Regions from separate parts of the Eubacterium sp. CAG:156 genome, predicted to be linked through region 1. Evidence: riboswitches for the same ligand, from Rfam matches in the RefSeq annotation. Region 1 holds a riboswitch; the other holds the start of a gene.
What was found. A riboswitch is a leader RNA that binds a small molecule or an ion and turns the genes downstream of it on or off. The one in region 1 is predicted to bind FMN.
Positions count from the first base shown of each region.

Region 2: another riboswitch for FMN. It lies ahead of ABMA45_RS09465 (ECF transporter S component); the one in region 1 lies ahead of ribD (bifunctional diaminohydroxyphosphoribosylaminopyrimidine deaminase/5-amino-6-(5-phosphoribosylamino)uracil reductase RibD).

Region 1 covers NZ_FR878163.1:88,929-96,818, forward strand. Annotated here, with positions in the region: gene ABMA45_RS06795 (MBOAT family O-acyltransferase) at 1-529, shown strand, start outside; gene ABMA45_RS06800 (class I adenylate-forming enzyme family protein) at 667-2,151, shown strand; gene ABMA45_RS06805 (SLC13 family permease) at 2,207-3,628, shown strand; gene ABMA45_RS06810 (DUF4886 domain-containing protein) at 3,749-5,446, shown strand; FMN riboswitch at 5,658-5,814, shown strand; gene ribD (bifunctional diaminohydroxyphosphoribosylaminopyrimidine deaminase/5-amino-6-(5-phosphoribosylamino)uracil reductase RibD) at 6,043-7,137, shown strand; gene ribE (riboflavin synthase) at 7,119-7,769, shown strand; gene ABMA45_RS06825 (bifunctional 3,4-dihydroxy-2-butanone-4-phosphate synthase/GTP cyclohydrolase II) at 7,788-7,890, shown strand, end outside.
Region 2 covers NZ_FR878186.1:2,419-10,308, forward strand. Annotated here, with positions in the region: gene ABMA45_RS09440 (ribonuclease Z) at 1-828, opposite strand, end outside; gene ABMA45_RS09445 (hypothetical protein) at 941-1,207, opposite strand; gene rimI (ribosomal protein S18-alanine N-acetyltransferase) at 1,302-1,739, opposite strand; gene tsaB (tRNA (adenosine(37)-N6)-threonylcarbamoyltransferase complex dimerization subunit type 1 TsaB) at 1,787-2,500, opposite strand; gene tsaE (tRNA (adenosine(37)-N6)-threonylcarbamoyltransferase complex ATPase subunit type 1 TsaE) at 2,503-2,922, opposite strand; gene ABMA45_RS09465 (ECF transporter S component) at 3,121-3,717, opposite strand; FMN riboswitch at 3,828-3,958, opposite strand; gene ABMA45_RS09470 (aspartate kinase) at 4,018-5,346, opposite strand; gene ABMA45_RS09475 (homoserine dehydrogenase) at 5,483-6,688, opposite strand; gene prfB (peptide chain release factor 2) at 6,814-7,890, opposite strand, start outside.

The DNA.
Region 1 (7,890 bases):
GCATGGTGCCGCAAGTTGCTTTGTGCTTTGGGGCGTATACCATGGAATTTTAATTATAACAAGTTCGTTATTTGAAATTCCAATACAGAAACTGTGTAAATTCCTTCATATTGATACAGAATGCTTTAGTTTTAATTTATTTAGAATGATTAGAACATTTATGCTTTCGACAATAGGTAGAATTTTCTTTGCAGTTTCAGCAGGATTTACAACAATGATTGAATTTACAAAGAGAATGTTTGACTTTAGACAGTTTGGACTTCACACTCTTTGGGATGAAAGTTTATTCTCATACGGATTAGACAGACATGGATTTACATTAGCTATGCTTTTAGTTGTATTAGTATGGTGTGTAAGTATGTTACAGGAAAAATTCGATAAAGATAATAAGACAGTCAGAGATGTAATTGCAGAACAGAATATTGTTTTCAGATGGGTTTTATATTTAGGACTTATTGCGGGAATTCTTATTTTTGGAATGTACGGTTCAGGATATGATGCCGGCGCATTCTTCTATGGTAAATTCTAATCTGAAAATACAATGATGTCCGGAGTAAATACGGTATGATAATTATTTTGTATAAATACAGAATAATTTTAGTCTTATAACTCCGGCATCTATAAATTTAGTAACATATGTTGAAGAGATAGTTTTAGGAGGATTTCATGAGTTACAATTCAATTTTGGAAGCGATAAAAACTAATTCAGAAATTAATCCCGGCAAATTATGTGTGGGAGACAAAAAGAATAAGGAAACATACGGGCAGTTTTGGAAAATGATAAATAAGGGAGCTGCTTATTTGGAAAAGAATGGTGTAAAAAAAGGTGACGTTGTAGTTTTAAGAGGCGCACAAAAGGTTGAATATTTATTTTCGATATTTTCAATTCAGCTTCTTGGAGCGATTGCATGTCCATTAGAAAAAGCTGTAAAAGAGGACAGAATTCTTGAAATTATGAATTTTGTAGAAACAAAGTATTTTCTTGATACTAAGAAATTAAAGGATACTTCTGCAGAATGCATTAGTTTAAAGGAAATGTTTAAAGAGGCAATGAATGATGAAACTGAATGTGATGTAAACAAGTATGAATTGCCTAAATCAGATGATTTATCAGAAATTTTGTTTACTACAGGTACTACAGGTAAGTCAAAAGGAATTAAGATAATCTGCAAAAACAATATAGCAATAGCGCAGAATGTAAGTGAAGCTATAGGAATAACTTCAGATGATGTTGAAATGGTTACAGCACCGTTAAATCATTCTATGGGACTTAGAAGAACATATTCCGTTTTTTATAAAGGTGGAACAGTTATAATGACTGACGGAGTAAAATTTGTTGAGGATTTCTTCAAATTATTGGACTTATACCATGTAACAGGACTCACATTTGCTCCTGCAATTCTTGAACAGTTATTGAAATTTGCAAAGGATAGATTTGGAACATATAGCGAACAGATTCATTATATACAGTTAGGTTCAGCACCTTTATCTGAAAAAGCAAAAGAAACATTAAAAGAAATGTTCCCAAATACAAAATTATTTAATATTTACGGCGCAACAGAATCTGGTTGTACTGTTAGTCTTGAATTTAGCAAATACGGAGATAAAAAAGGAAGTATTGGAATTCCAAACGTAAATGCAAATATAATTTTTGTAGATGACAATAGAAATATAGTTGATGCATCAGCAGAAAATCCGGGAAATCTTGCATTTAAGGGTGCAATGAACATGCCTGGTTATTTAAAAGAACCTGAAATTACTAAAGAGGTTTTAGACGATGAAGGCACTTTATATACAAACGACTTAGGCTATATGGGAGAAGACGGATTTGTATATTTACTTGGAAGAAAAGGCGATGTAATAAATATGGGTGGAATTAAGATTGCACCTTCAGAAATAGAAGAAGTTGTTGCACAGAACGAAATGATAAAAGAATGTGCATGTATTCCTATACCTGATGAAATTACAGGAGAAGCACCTAAATTATTTATAGTTATAAATGAAGGATATGAATATGATGAAAAAGCATTACATAAATTTATGACTGATAAATTAGAAGCGATAAGAGTTCCAAAAGTTGTTCAGGTAATAGATGAACTCCCAAGAACTTTTAATGGAAAAGTAATTAAACGTAAATTAAAAGAAATGTAACTTGTAAATAGAAAATCAGAGTGATTTTAAGAGTATTTTGAGATGAGGAATTAAAATGACAAAGACAAAACAGCGTATTTATTTATTAATAGGACCATTATTATTTGTTTTATGTTGTTTAGCAATACCGGAGAGTGCATTTCCGGCTTTAGCTGAAAGAGCAGCAATAGGAACGGTTGCATGGATGGCATTTTGGTGGGTAACAGCGCCTATCGATTATGCAGTAACAGCATTTTTACCAATAGCAATAAATGCTATTGTCACTATGTGCGATATGTCTGCAGTAATATCAAATTATGCATCTGAGACAATTTTATTATTACTTGGAGCATCAATATTGACTGTATCTTGGGAAGAAACAGGACTTGATAAAAGAATTGCAGCATCATTACTTGGATTAATTGGTGATAACTTAAGAATTCAGTTAATTTTCTGGTTTATGTTATCTACAGTATTATCTGCAATTTTACCAAATGCAGTAGTATGTGCAACAATTACACCTATTGCAGTTTCGATGTTAAAGTACATAGGTGAGGGTGATATTGAACATAGTAGAATTGGTTCAAAATTATTATTATACATAGCTTACGGTGCAGGACTTGGAGGATTGACATCACCACTTGGTGGAGCAATGAATCTTGTAACTGTTGATTATTTACAGCAGCTTACAGGAAAAGAATACATGTATATTTCATGGGTAATCCGTTTCTTACCAATTATGATTACATTACTTGTTATTAACATTGTTTTCATGATTAGGGATGTTAAAAAATCAGAAAGCCTTGGTGGATCAAAAGAATATTTTAGAAATGAATATAAAAAATTCCCACCAATGAGCATAGAAGAGAAGATTTCTCTTGGATTATTTGCAGTAGCAACAATACTTGCATTCACAAGACAGTTCTATCAGACATTATTACCAGGATTAAAACCGGCATATGTATTTATTATTTGTGCAATTTTATCATTCTTAATAACACGTTCTGATGGAGAAAGACTTATGCTCTGGAAATCAGTTCAGACAAAAATTATTTGGGAAATGATTTACATTTTTGCAGGTGGTCTTGCAGTAGGAACATTAATAAATGAATCAGGTGCAGCAGAAAGAATTGGTGAATTGGTTTCAGGAATGGGACTTACAGGTGGAGTTACAACAGTATTTGTAATTATAACAGTAACTTTACTTATGTCTGATGTAACATCAAATACAGCAACTGCAGCAGTTGCAATACCTATAGTTATATCTATAGTAAAGGGAATGAATTTAAATCCAATACCTTACGTTTACATTGCATCAGTAGGAGTAAATTTATCTTATATGTTACCAACATCAATCAGAGCAATACCTGTTGGATATGGTTTACAGCCAAAGTATATGCTTAAAGAGGGTTGGAAAATGACAGTAATCATTATAATAGCAATGACAATAGTATGCTCATTATTGTTAAAATATTGGCCGGCATTTAGTACAACGTAAATATTTACAGATTAACTTAAGATGGAAACTAAATTAATGAAGTTTATATTTAATAATGTTTCCAATAACTAGTCGCCGACTAGATAGAGAGGCAATACATGTTAGACGAGGAGCAACGAAATGAAAACCAGATTTAGAAAATATAGTAAAATATTGTTCGGTGTAATTATGATGTTATATTTTGTGGCAGTAAGTAATAACGTATACGCCGATGATGTTCAATTTACACAGAAAACATATAAAATATTGTTTGTAGGAAACAGTCATACATATTACAATGATATGCCAAAAATGTTTAAAGGACTTTGTGATGCAGATAAAATAAATTGTGAAGTTACATCGATTACATCACCAGGATACAAACTTAGCCAGTTTGCAGATAAGACTAACATGTATGGAAGTCAGGTTTATCAGGCATTAACAAATAATACATGGGATTATGTAGTATTACAGGAAAACAGGGCAGTTTTAGTAGAAAAAGAAGAAGAGGCAGAAGCAGCAGTTAATACTCTATACACTTTAATACATAATGCCGGAGCAAAAATGGTTATATATGCAACACAGCCAAATAATATTGGAAGCACATTTAAAGTAGATTCATTATCATTGTTTTTATCAGATTTTCAGATTGAACAGATTTTAACAAGAAATAACTTTAAAATAGCTGATGAATATGATGGACTTGTTGCAGCATCAGGAACTAACTTTATGAGAGTAATGCAGGATTATCCTAAAATTACAATGTATAAAACAGATAATCTTCATCCATCAGTAACAGGAAGTTATTTGGCAGCATGTACTATTTACAATACAATATTTGACAGAAGTCCATATGGAAATAAATATTTACCAAATAGTGAATATGATAAAGATAATTTAATATCAAAAGTTTCAATGGAAAATGCCCTTATAATGCAGAAAATTGCAGACAGCAGATTAAAAGTAGATAGTTATTATACAACAGTAAGTAAGGGACAAAATTCTAAATTGACAGCAACATTTACATCAACTCAGACAGATGAATCAGATACTACAGAAGATACTACTAAAAAAACAGAAGATGTAACAAAAACCTCAGATGAAAAAGAGACAACAGTTACTGATAAGAAAGATACTACACCAACATATACAAATAAAATAATGTGGGATGCTGTTGATGCAAACAGTATTTCAATCAACAGAATTACAGGTGAATTTACTGCATTAAAGGCCGGAAAATATCAGGTAATGTCAACAACAGACAGCGGTTTAATATGCTATTCAACAATTGATGTAAAACAGCCATCAACAGCTTTTAACATTAATGAAAGCAAGATTTTAAAAGTTGTAAGGGGATATGTAGGAAAATATACTACTACGATAGCACCTGATGATACAACAGATACAATTACATGGAAGAGTAATTATCCGGATATAGTTTCTGTTGATGCACAGGGAAATATACAGGCAAAAAAAGTAGGCATAGCAAAAATAACTGCTGTAACTACAAGCGGAATTAAGTCAGAACGTTATGTGCGTGTAAAGTTAAAGATACCAGGTAATGTTAAGCTGACAAAAAAGGTAAAAAAAGTTAAGAAAAAGAAAGTATATCGTGTAAATGTAAAATGGAGTAAAAATACAAGGGCTACTAAATATTATGTATTCCGTAAAATGGAAGGCAAAAAGGTATTTAAAAGAGTCGCAACAACTACTCAGGCAAAATACATAGATAAAAATATTAAGAAAAATAAAACTTATTCTTACAAAATACAGGCGATATATTCAAATAGCAAACTTAACAGTGATAAAACAGCAGAGTATAACATAAAAGTTAAATAATAAAGTTTTAAGAATATTAGCAAATTATAAAAATTAATTATAAAGACCTCTAAAATGTGTAGATTATATACAAAAATCTGTTATTTTAGAGGTTTTTTACGTTAAAAAAATTAACATATATATATTAAAAAATGTTTAACAAAAATAGTTTATTGGAAATTTTGTTGACAAACAAAAACAAGGTGACTATACTTTAAGCAGAAATTAAATAAAAATTCTTCGGGGCAGGGTGATATGCATAAAGCATAAATTCCCAACCGACGGTAAGTGTTCAGAGCGTAAAGATGCACGAGTCCGTGACCTGCGAAAGCAGCTGATTTGGTGAGAATCCAAAACCGACAGTATAGTCTGGATGGGAGAAGAATAGATGATGTAATTAATCTTCATCAGTAATAAGGATTTAATCTGATTATAGATGGTTATCCGGTTAGATGTTTGTATGATTTACACAACAATTAATTAGATAAATACAACTGATGATAATTTGCTAAAAACCATACGCGAATAGGAATTAGCGATGAATAGATTAATAGACATTTTGTATTTGTGCGAAAGCCCCTTTGAATGAAAGGAGGCTTTTTTTGAACCCAAAATACATGAAAAGAGCAATTGAATTAGCAAAAAAAGGTATAGGTTATACAAATCCAAATCCTATTGTAGGATGTGTTGTGGTTAAGAATGACAAAATTATTGCGGAGGGTTATCACAAAAAAATAGGTGGATTTCACGCAGAACGAAATGCACTTACAAATTGCAAAGAAGATACAACAGGAGCAGAACTTTATGTAACGCTTGAACCGTGTTGTCATTATGGAAAAACACCACCATGTACGGAAATTATTATAGAAAAAAAGATAAAAAAAGTTTATGTGGGAAGCATGGATCCAAATAAGCTTGTAGAAGGAAAGGGCGTGAAGATTTTAAAAGAACACGGAATTGAAGTTAAGTGTGGAATTTTAAAAGATGAATGTGACAAGTTAAACGAAGTATTTTTTCACTATATTACAAACAAAACACCTTATGTTGTAATGAAATATGCTATGACTATGGATGGAAAAATTGCATGTGAAAATGGAGATTCAAAATGGGTTACAGGTAAAGACGCAAGAGAGACAGTTCAAAAAATGCGAAAGCAGTATATGGGAATAATGGTTGGAATTAATACAGTACTAGAAGACAATCCGATGTTAAATTGCCGAATAGAGGAAAATGTCGACCCGATAAGAGTAATATGCGATTCAAATTTAAGAATACCATTTGAAAGTAATATTGTTAATACGGCAAATAAAATACAAACAATAGTTGTTTGCACAAATGAGGCTGATACAGATAAACAAAAATATTTAGAAGAATGTGGGGTTGAAGTCGTAAGGCAGAAAAGGAAAGGAAGAGTTAATTTATCAGAACTTATGAAAACATTAGGTGAGAAAGGGATAGACAGTATATTGCTTGAAGGTGGTGGAACACTTAACGCGCAGGCATTAAAAGAAAATATTGTAAATAAAATCTGTTGTTTTATAGCACCTAAAATTGTAGGTGGAGCTGATGCTAAATCACCAATTGAAGGAAAAGGCGTAGAAAAAATGATGGAAGCTTACAGCATAGAAAATATGGAAATTCAAAAATTAGGAAACGATATTATGTTAACCGGATATTTGAAAAGAGGTAGTCAATGTTTACAGGAATTATAGAGGAAACCGGTCAGATAGAATACGTTAACAGCAATAGTGAGAAATATCAGATTGGAATTAAATGTGAAAAGGTTTTAGAAAAAACAGTAGTTGGAGACAGCATAGCAGTTAACGGCATTTGCCTTACAGTCACAAAAATGTGGAAAAATGGATTTGAAGCGGATGTGATGTCAGAAACGTTAAAAAGAACCGGTTTAAATGGAAGCAAAAAAGGTACATGTGTAAATCTTGAAAGAGCTATGGCAGCAGATGGACGATTTGGAGGACACATCGTTAGTGGTCATATAGATGGAACCGGGATAATAGGAAGTATACGTGAAGATAAAAATGCAGTATGGTATGAAATTTTGGCAGATGATGAAATTATAAAATATGTGGTTGAAAAAGGGTCAATATCAATTGATGGAATAAGTCTTACAGTCGCTTATGTTGATAAAAAAGGATTTAAAGTATCCACAATACCACACACAAGGATAAGCACAAATTTAAAATACAGAAATGTTGGAGATACAGTAAATCTTGAGTGTGACATTATAGGAAAATATGTAGAAAAGCTATTAGGCTATTCAGAATGTAATGAAAAGAAAGAATCAAAAATTACAGAAAGCTATTTAATAGAAAATGGATTTTAAAGAAAGAAGGAATATAAAATGAGCAAAACAATAGGAACAATAGAAGAAGCAATTAAGGATATAAAAGAAGGAAAAGTTATTTTAGTAATAGATGACCCTGATAGAGAAAATGAGGGGGATT
Region 2 (7,890 bases), on a different contig from region 1:
GTAAAGCTGTGGTTTTACAAGTGACGGACTATAGTGAGTAAGCCACATTTCATTCGGATTTGCTTCTTTTGCAATAGTAGCTGCTTCCTTAAAAGTCATATGCTTATATTCTCTAGCTTTTGCTTCTTTATCAGGTTCTCCATACATGCCTTCGCAAATAAACAAATCGGCTCCTGTTGCTGCTTCAACAATCGCTTGAACAGGTCTTGTATCAGTTGTATAAGTAACCTTAAGACCCTTTCTTCTTTCACCCATAACCATATCCGGAGTATATTTTTTATCTTCATAAATTATTGTTTTTCCTTTTTGGAGCAATCCCCAACATTTAACGGGTAAATTAAGTTCTTTTGCTTTTTCTGGATTAAATCTTCCTTTTCTGTCTATTTCAATTGAATATCCAAAACATGTTACATTATGCTTTACCTTAAACGCGTTGATTTTGTATTCTCCAATATCAATTATTTGTCTGTCGCCGCTTAATTCAATAAAATTAATTTCAAATGGCAATTCTTGAGCTATCATTCTCAAAGCCTTAACAACTTTTTCAAGACCTCTTGGTCCTATCATAGTTAACGGTTCTGTTCTTTCTGCATTTCCCATAGTCAGCAACAATCCCGGCAATCCACTTATATGATCTGCGTGAAAATGTGTTATGCAAATAACATCTATAGGTTTAAACGACCAGCCTTTTTGCTTAATAGCTACCTGTGTGCCTTCTCCACAGTCTATCAATATATTACTTCCATTATATCTGCACATTAAAGCTGTAAGCCATCTTCTTGGAAGCGGCATCATTCCTCCTGTGCCTAACAAACATACATCCAGCATAAATTTCTCCACTTTCTATAAAAAAATTTTTATTAATAATTCTTTTAATGCTCTTGTTAACTCTATGTTGTATAATAGCACAAAGACTTTTTTATGAAAAGGATGTAATTTTTTATACCTGTTCTAACATATAGTAATCATCCTCTACTGAAATATATTCTGTAACGTCAACCGGATATTTAAATAACGTAGCTATCGAATCATAACATTCTTCACATAAATCCATTGTATGCATCTGTAAATCCTTATTAGAAAAATAACCCCATTTTCCCTGTAATCTAATTATTCCTTCCGTAACTATTCCATTTGTCATCTGCATTTTCTTTCCACATTTATGACAAAAAATTTCATATTTACCTTTGCTATTCATCTTTTTCATATTTTTAATCCTTTCTTTTGATGCAATCATCATATTATTTTTTTCGACAAAAAAATAGTGGAAACCTTTGGCATTCCACTATCTAGAAGTATATTTATATTTTTAATAGCATTATAATTGCATCTTCTACCGGATGTTTATAGTATTTTTTTCGTTTTGTAATACTTTGAAATCCAATTTTTTCATATAAAAATATTGCGGCTTCATTACTTTCTCTAACTTCAAGCATTATTTCCTTAATTTGTTCACTTTTAGCATCTTTAATAGCCTCTTTTAGCAACTGCTTAGCCACACCTTTTTTTCTCTTATCTTTTTTTACAGCTACATTCGTAATATCAGCGGAATTCATAACCTTATAAACGCCACAATATCCTATAACCCCTTCTTCCTCTATAGCGACATAAAATGCAGTATTATCTAATTCTAGCGAATCTTTAAATGCTTTTTGTGACCACGGAACAGAAAATATGCTCTCTTCAATCTCCGCTACCTGGGCTATATGCTTTTCGCTCATCTTTTCTATTTTTACCATATTACCCTTATCCTTTATCTGTATAAAACCAAATTATGAAAACTGTTTTATTTTTCTTCCTTCTTTTGCTTTTCAAGCATTTCCCTTTCAGCCTGTGAAAGTCTCAAATAATCAGGTCTATGTTCACTAGCCTCCTCTATTTTTCCATTTTTATAATATATTTGTGCCAAAGCTGCAAGTGACGATGCTCTTTGTCTGTTCATATGGCATGGGGCATATAAATGCTCAGTTTTCATTTTTTCATCTATAATTTCTCTATATGCAGGCACTCCATCTCCCAAGAACATTACTGTTTTTCCTATCTTATCTAGCTCATCAATCAAATCCTCTACAGAAATTGCGCACTGTTCTTTTAATATTTTCATATGTGTCTGTTCAAAGTAATATATTCCAGTGTATACCTGTTGACGTCTTGCATCCATAATCGGACAAATAATATAATTGCTGGAATAAAAATTATATGCCATAGCATCAATTGTCGGTACATTTATTATCGGCTTATTAAGTGCTAATCCAAATCCTTTTGCTGTAGCGCTTCCTATACGTAGTCCGGTAAACGAACCCGGTCCTCCTGTTATTGCTATAGCGTCTATAGTTTCCATGTCCAATTCTATCATTTTGCTAATTTCATCTATCATTGGCAACAATGTCTGTGAATGTGTCTTTTTAAAATTTATTGTATATTCTGCCGTTAATATATCATCTGTTACTACTGCAACTGATGCCACTAAGGAAGAACTGTCTATTGCTAATATTCTCATCTTTATTCCACCGTTATCTTTCTATAATCTAATCCTTTTTCTAAATTCTTTTCTATCAAAACTGTTGATGCATTGTCAGGAATCAGTTCACTTATGAGTTTCGACCATTCTATCAGACATACTCCTTCTCCAAAGAAATAATCCTCATATCCCAATTCATACATTTCCTCAGGGTCACCAATTCTATATACATCAAAATGATACAACGGAATCCTGCCTTCTTCATATATTTGTACAATTGTAAAAGTTGGACTATTTACGCATTCTTTTATGCCAAGTCCGCTTGCAAATCCCTGTGTAAAAACAGTCTTTCCAACACCTAAATCACCATTTAGGCAAATTATTTGTCCTACTTTCGCAGATTGTCCTAACTTTCTCCCAATCTCAAAAGTTTCATCAGGCGAATTTGTTTCATATATCATAAATTTTATTCCTCTTTTCTTTTATGGCAAAACATATTGTAATGCCAGAGTCAAAAGGTCTAAGCCCATATGAGCTTTTCCTACACAACAAAAACATTTGCATAACAAACAGCAAATATTTGTCAAAACAAAAAGATATTGTTTATAATCACCACATAATTATAAACAATATCTTTTTACATTTCAATTTATTTATTTCTAGAGTTTTTTTATAAATGTGCTTATTCTCTTATATAATATTCCTGTTACAATTCCAACTATTATTCCTTTAAATACATTAAATGGTGCTACTGCAACCCAAACAAAGCTCCATTTATCTTTAATTATCGGATTTACTTTTGCTCCTTCTTCTATAATTGCTTCTAACGGCATAAACTTTTCATAAAACGGTAGCATTACATAATAATTAAGAATTGCGCCTGCAACTGCCATTAACACAATACCAACTACTATCCCTATGAATGCTCCCTTTTTAGATTTCTTAAATTTATATATTATTCCCGCCGGAACAACAAGGCAACATCCTATGCAAAAATTTGCCAATTCTCCAACATAACCTGTTGTTGTCCCTTTAAGTAATATTTTAAGCACAATCTTTATAGCTTCCATAATTATTCCTGATACAGGTCCCATAATAAATGTTCCTATCAAAATAGGTATCTCACTAAAATCAAGCTTATAAAAAGACGGCGCTATAAACACTACCGGAATTTCTATAAGGACCATGAGTATTGCAGCAATAGCTGCGAAAATAGCCATCAACGCTAAGTTTTTTGTTGTAAATAATTTTTTCATTTAATTTTACTTCCTTTCTGAAAATTAATATATTATTTATACAGAGCAAAGAAAAAAAGCACCTGGTTCAGGTGCTTTTCATGAGATTATTAATATCATAATTATTAATCTTATTACTTCTCTCATCCAGACTTTACTGTCGGCTATGGAATCACACCATATCATGCCTTTCGGCTCGCTGGCTTATATGCATTGCATAAATACAGCCGGTAGGGAATTTCACCCTGCCCTGAAGAATTATATTTAATATACGGTTAAAAATATTATTAACACGGTTTTATTCCGCATCATATACTCTATTTACTGGTTAATGCCAATGAATCTCTTGTAGATTGCCTTTATTGCTACTTCAAAATCTTCTTCTTCAACACCAACGATAATGTTAAGTTCTGAAGAACCCTGGTCAATCATCTTAATATTTACTCTTGCATCAGCTAATGCTGAGAATAAAATTGCTGCAGTTCCTCTTGCACTCTTCATTCCTCTACCAACTACTGCTATAAGTGCAAGATTGCTTTCGATATAAATCTGATCAGGATGTACTCTGCTCTTAATCTCGTCAATAATAGCTGTTTCCTTGCCTGCTAATGCTTCAGTTGCAATTACAACGCTCATTGTATCTACACCTGATGGCATATGTTCAAAACTTACATTACTCTTTTCTAATGCACGTAATACGTTTTTACCAAATCCGATTTCGCTATTCATCTTATCTTTTTCTATATTAATTACAGACATGCCTTTCTTACCTGCAATACCCGTAATAATATGATCGCAATGTTCAGCTGACTCAGAAACAATCATTGTTCCTCTATCTTCCGGCTGATTTGTATTTTTGATGTTTACAGGAATACCTGCTGCTCTAACAGGGAATATAGCATCTTCATGCAATACTGTTGCTCCCATATATGCTAATTCACGTAATTCTCTATATGTGATAGTCTTGATAGGTTCCGGATTGTTAACTATTCTAGGGTCACAAATAAGACATCCGCTAACATCTGTCCAGTTTTCGTATAATTTAGCTTTAGTTGCTCTAGCAACTATTGATCCTGTTACATCAGAACCACCTCTTGAAAATGTCTTTATTGTTCCATTTGGCATAGATCCATAAAATCCAGGTATTACTGCCTTGTTTGTCTTAGCAAGCTTTGGTGCCAATTTTGCTTCTGTCTTAGTCCAGTCAAAATTACCCTGATCATCAAAGAAGATATATTTTCCTGCATCGATAAAATCAAATCCTAAATATTTTGCTAATACTTTACTGTTGAGATATTCTCCACGGCTTGCAGCGTAATCACGGCCTGCCATATGAGCAAATGCGCCTTTAATTATCTCAAAATCTTCATCAAGGCTAAAATCTTTTAATCCTAAGTCTGCAATAATATTGTTATATCTGTCTTTAATCATCTGAAAATATTCGTCAAAATTTTCGCTTTCAGATGCTAATTCATAGCACTTATATAACATATCTGTAACTTTAACATCTTCAATAAATCTTTTTCCAGGTGCAGATGCAACTACAAATCTTCTTTCCGGATCAGACAATATTATGTCTGCAACCTTTTTAAACTGTTTTGCATCAGCAAGTGAACTTCCACCAAATTTAACAACCTTTGTTTCTTCCATTTTCTTTCAATCCTCTCACACCGAATTACGGCCTTTATATTATATATGTTTTTTTATTATAAATTGCTATCAATTATTATTTACATAAACATTAATCTGTTAATGCAAATTTAACTTAATTTAATATCCCTTAACATTATTCTTCAATTCTTATTCTTGTAATAATATTCTCTAATTTTTCTGATGCAGCCTTAAATTCATCTTCTGACATCGGTCTTGTAACAAAACCAATTTCATTTTCAATTCCTGCATCTATGTATGTTACATTTTCAAACGCTTCTTCAATCTTATCTTTTTCATCACCTTCAACACGAACAAAGAAAGACTTTCTTGATTTGCCAAATTCTAATAATTCTAACTTTTCTTTATCCCATATAACTGTCACAGGAATATTCAAATGTCTTACAGCATCTACAACGTCTGATACAACTGCACTTGCTGTTGGAAGTTTTCCTGCGCCACTACCGATAAATACTAAATCACCAACCATGTTTCCTCTTACTAAGATTCCATTTACAACGCCTTCAACGTTAAACAATGGATGACTTGGTGATAATAATCTTGGTGTTACAGATGCAACTATTCCGTTTGCCTCTTTTTTACATTTTCCTAATAACTTTATAGATTTTCCCATAGCTGCCGCATATTTAAAATCTATATCTGTAATATTTGTTATTCCTTCTGTATATACATCTTCAAAATCAACTGATTTGCCATAAGCAAGTGATGCTAATATTGCTATCTTTCTAACTGCGTCAAATCCTTCTATATCTGCTGACGGATTACGTTCTGCATATCCTAATTCCTGTGCCTGTGCTAATACTGTCTGGAAATCTGCACCTTCTTTATCCATTTTTGTAAGGATATAATTTGTAGTTCCATTTAAGATACCTGCAATCTCACAAATTTCATCTGCTGTAATATGCTGATTTAACGGTCTTATAATCGGTATTCCACCTCCAACACTTGCTTCAAACAAGAAGTTTCTGTTGTGGTCTTTTGCAATCTGAATTAACTCTGCGCCATATTTAGCTACTAATTCTTTATTTGATGTACAAACACTCTTGCCTGCTAAAAGTGATTTTTTCACAAAATCGTAAGCTGGTTTTAATCCGCCCATAACTTCAATAACAATTTCAACTTCATCATCTTCCAAAATAGTATTAAAATCATGAACCAATACTGATTCACATGGGTCACCAGGAAAATCTCTAAGGTCTAAAACATATTTTACGTTTATCTCCTGTCCTGCTTTTTCCCCAATCAATTTTTTGTTTGTATCTAAAATTTCAAACACTCCGGAGCCTACTGTTCCGTATCCTAAAATTGCTACATTAATCATTATCTCTTCCTCGCTTGTTTCATTATCATTGCTTATTTGCATAACAAATTTATGTATACACTTTCAAAATTTTAACATAGTTAATTTTATACTGCAACTTATTTTTCGTTACTTTGCATACTAATTTATTTTCCCTGTATACTATTTTGCTTTAAATATGCATTTATAAACTGGTCTATATTGCCATCTAAAACACTACTTACATTCCCTGTTTCTTCATTTGTCCTATGGTCTTTTACCATAGTATACGGTTGCATTACATATGATCTTATTTGACTTCCCCAGCCTATTTCTTTTATTTCTCCTCTGATTCCTGATTTCTTTTCCTGTTCTTCCTGCTGTTTTAAAAGATACAATTTAGCTTTGAGCATTTTCATTGCTTTATCTTTATTTTGCAACTGTGAACGTTCATTCTGACATTGAACTACTATGCCTGTTGGTAAATGAGTAATTCTTATTGCCGATGAGGTTTTGTTAATGTGCTGTCCACCTGCTCCACTTGAACGATATGTATCTATTCTGATATCATCATCATTAATTTCAACATCTAAGTCTTCTTCTATATCAGGCATTACATCACATGAAGCAAATGAAGTCTGTCTTTTTCCTGCTGCATTAAAAGGAGATATTCTTACAAGTCTATGAACACCTCTCTCTGATTTTAAATACCCATATGCATTTTCTCCATTAATCTGCACAGTTATGGATTTTATTCCCGCTTCTTCACCCTCTAGAAAATCTAAAACCTGAGTTGTAAATCCTTTACTTTCAGCCCAACGCGTATACATTCTATACAACATACTTGTCCAATCACAGGATTCTGTTCCACCTGCCCCTGCATTTAACTTTAATATTGCATTATATTTATCATATTCACCTGACAAAAGAGTTTTTATCTTTACTTCATCCACTTTAGAAGCAAATTCATCCATTGAACTTTTCGCCTCTTCAGCAATTTCTGCATCTTCACTCTCTTCTCCCATTTCTATTAAGACTAAAATGTCATCATACAAACTCTTTAAATTATTATATGTTTCTATTGAATCCTTTAAATTTTTGAGCTCTTTCATATATTTTTGTGCTTTGTCCATATCATCCCAAAAGCCCGGAGCTTCCATTGTTCTTTCTAGCTCAATGATTCTTTCTTCTTTATTTTGCAAATCCAAAGCATCTTTTATTTCGTCTAATTCTTTTTCATATGG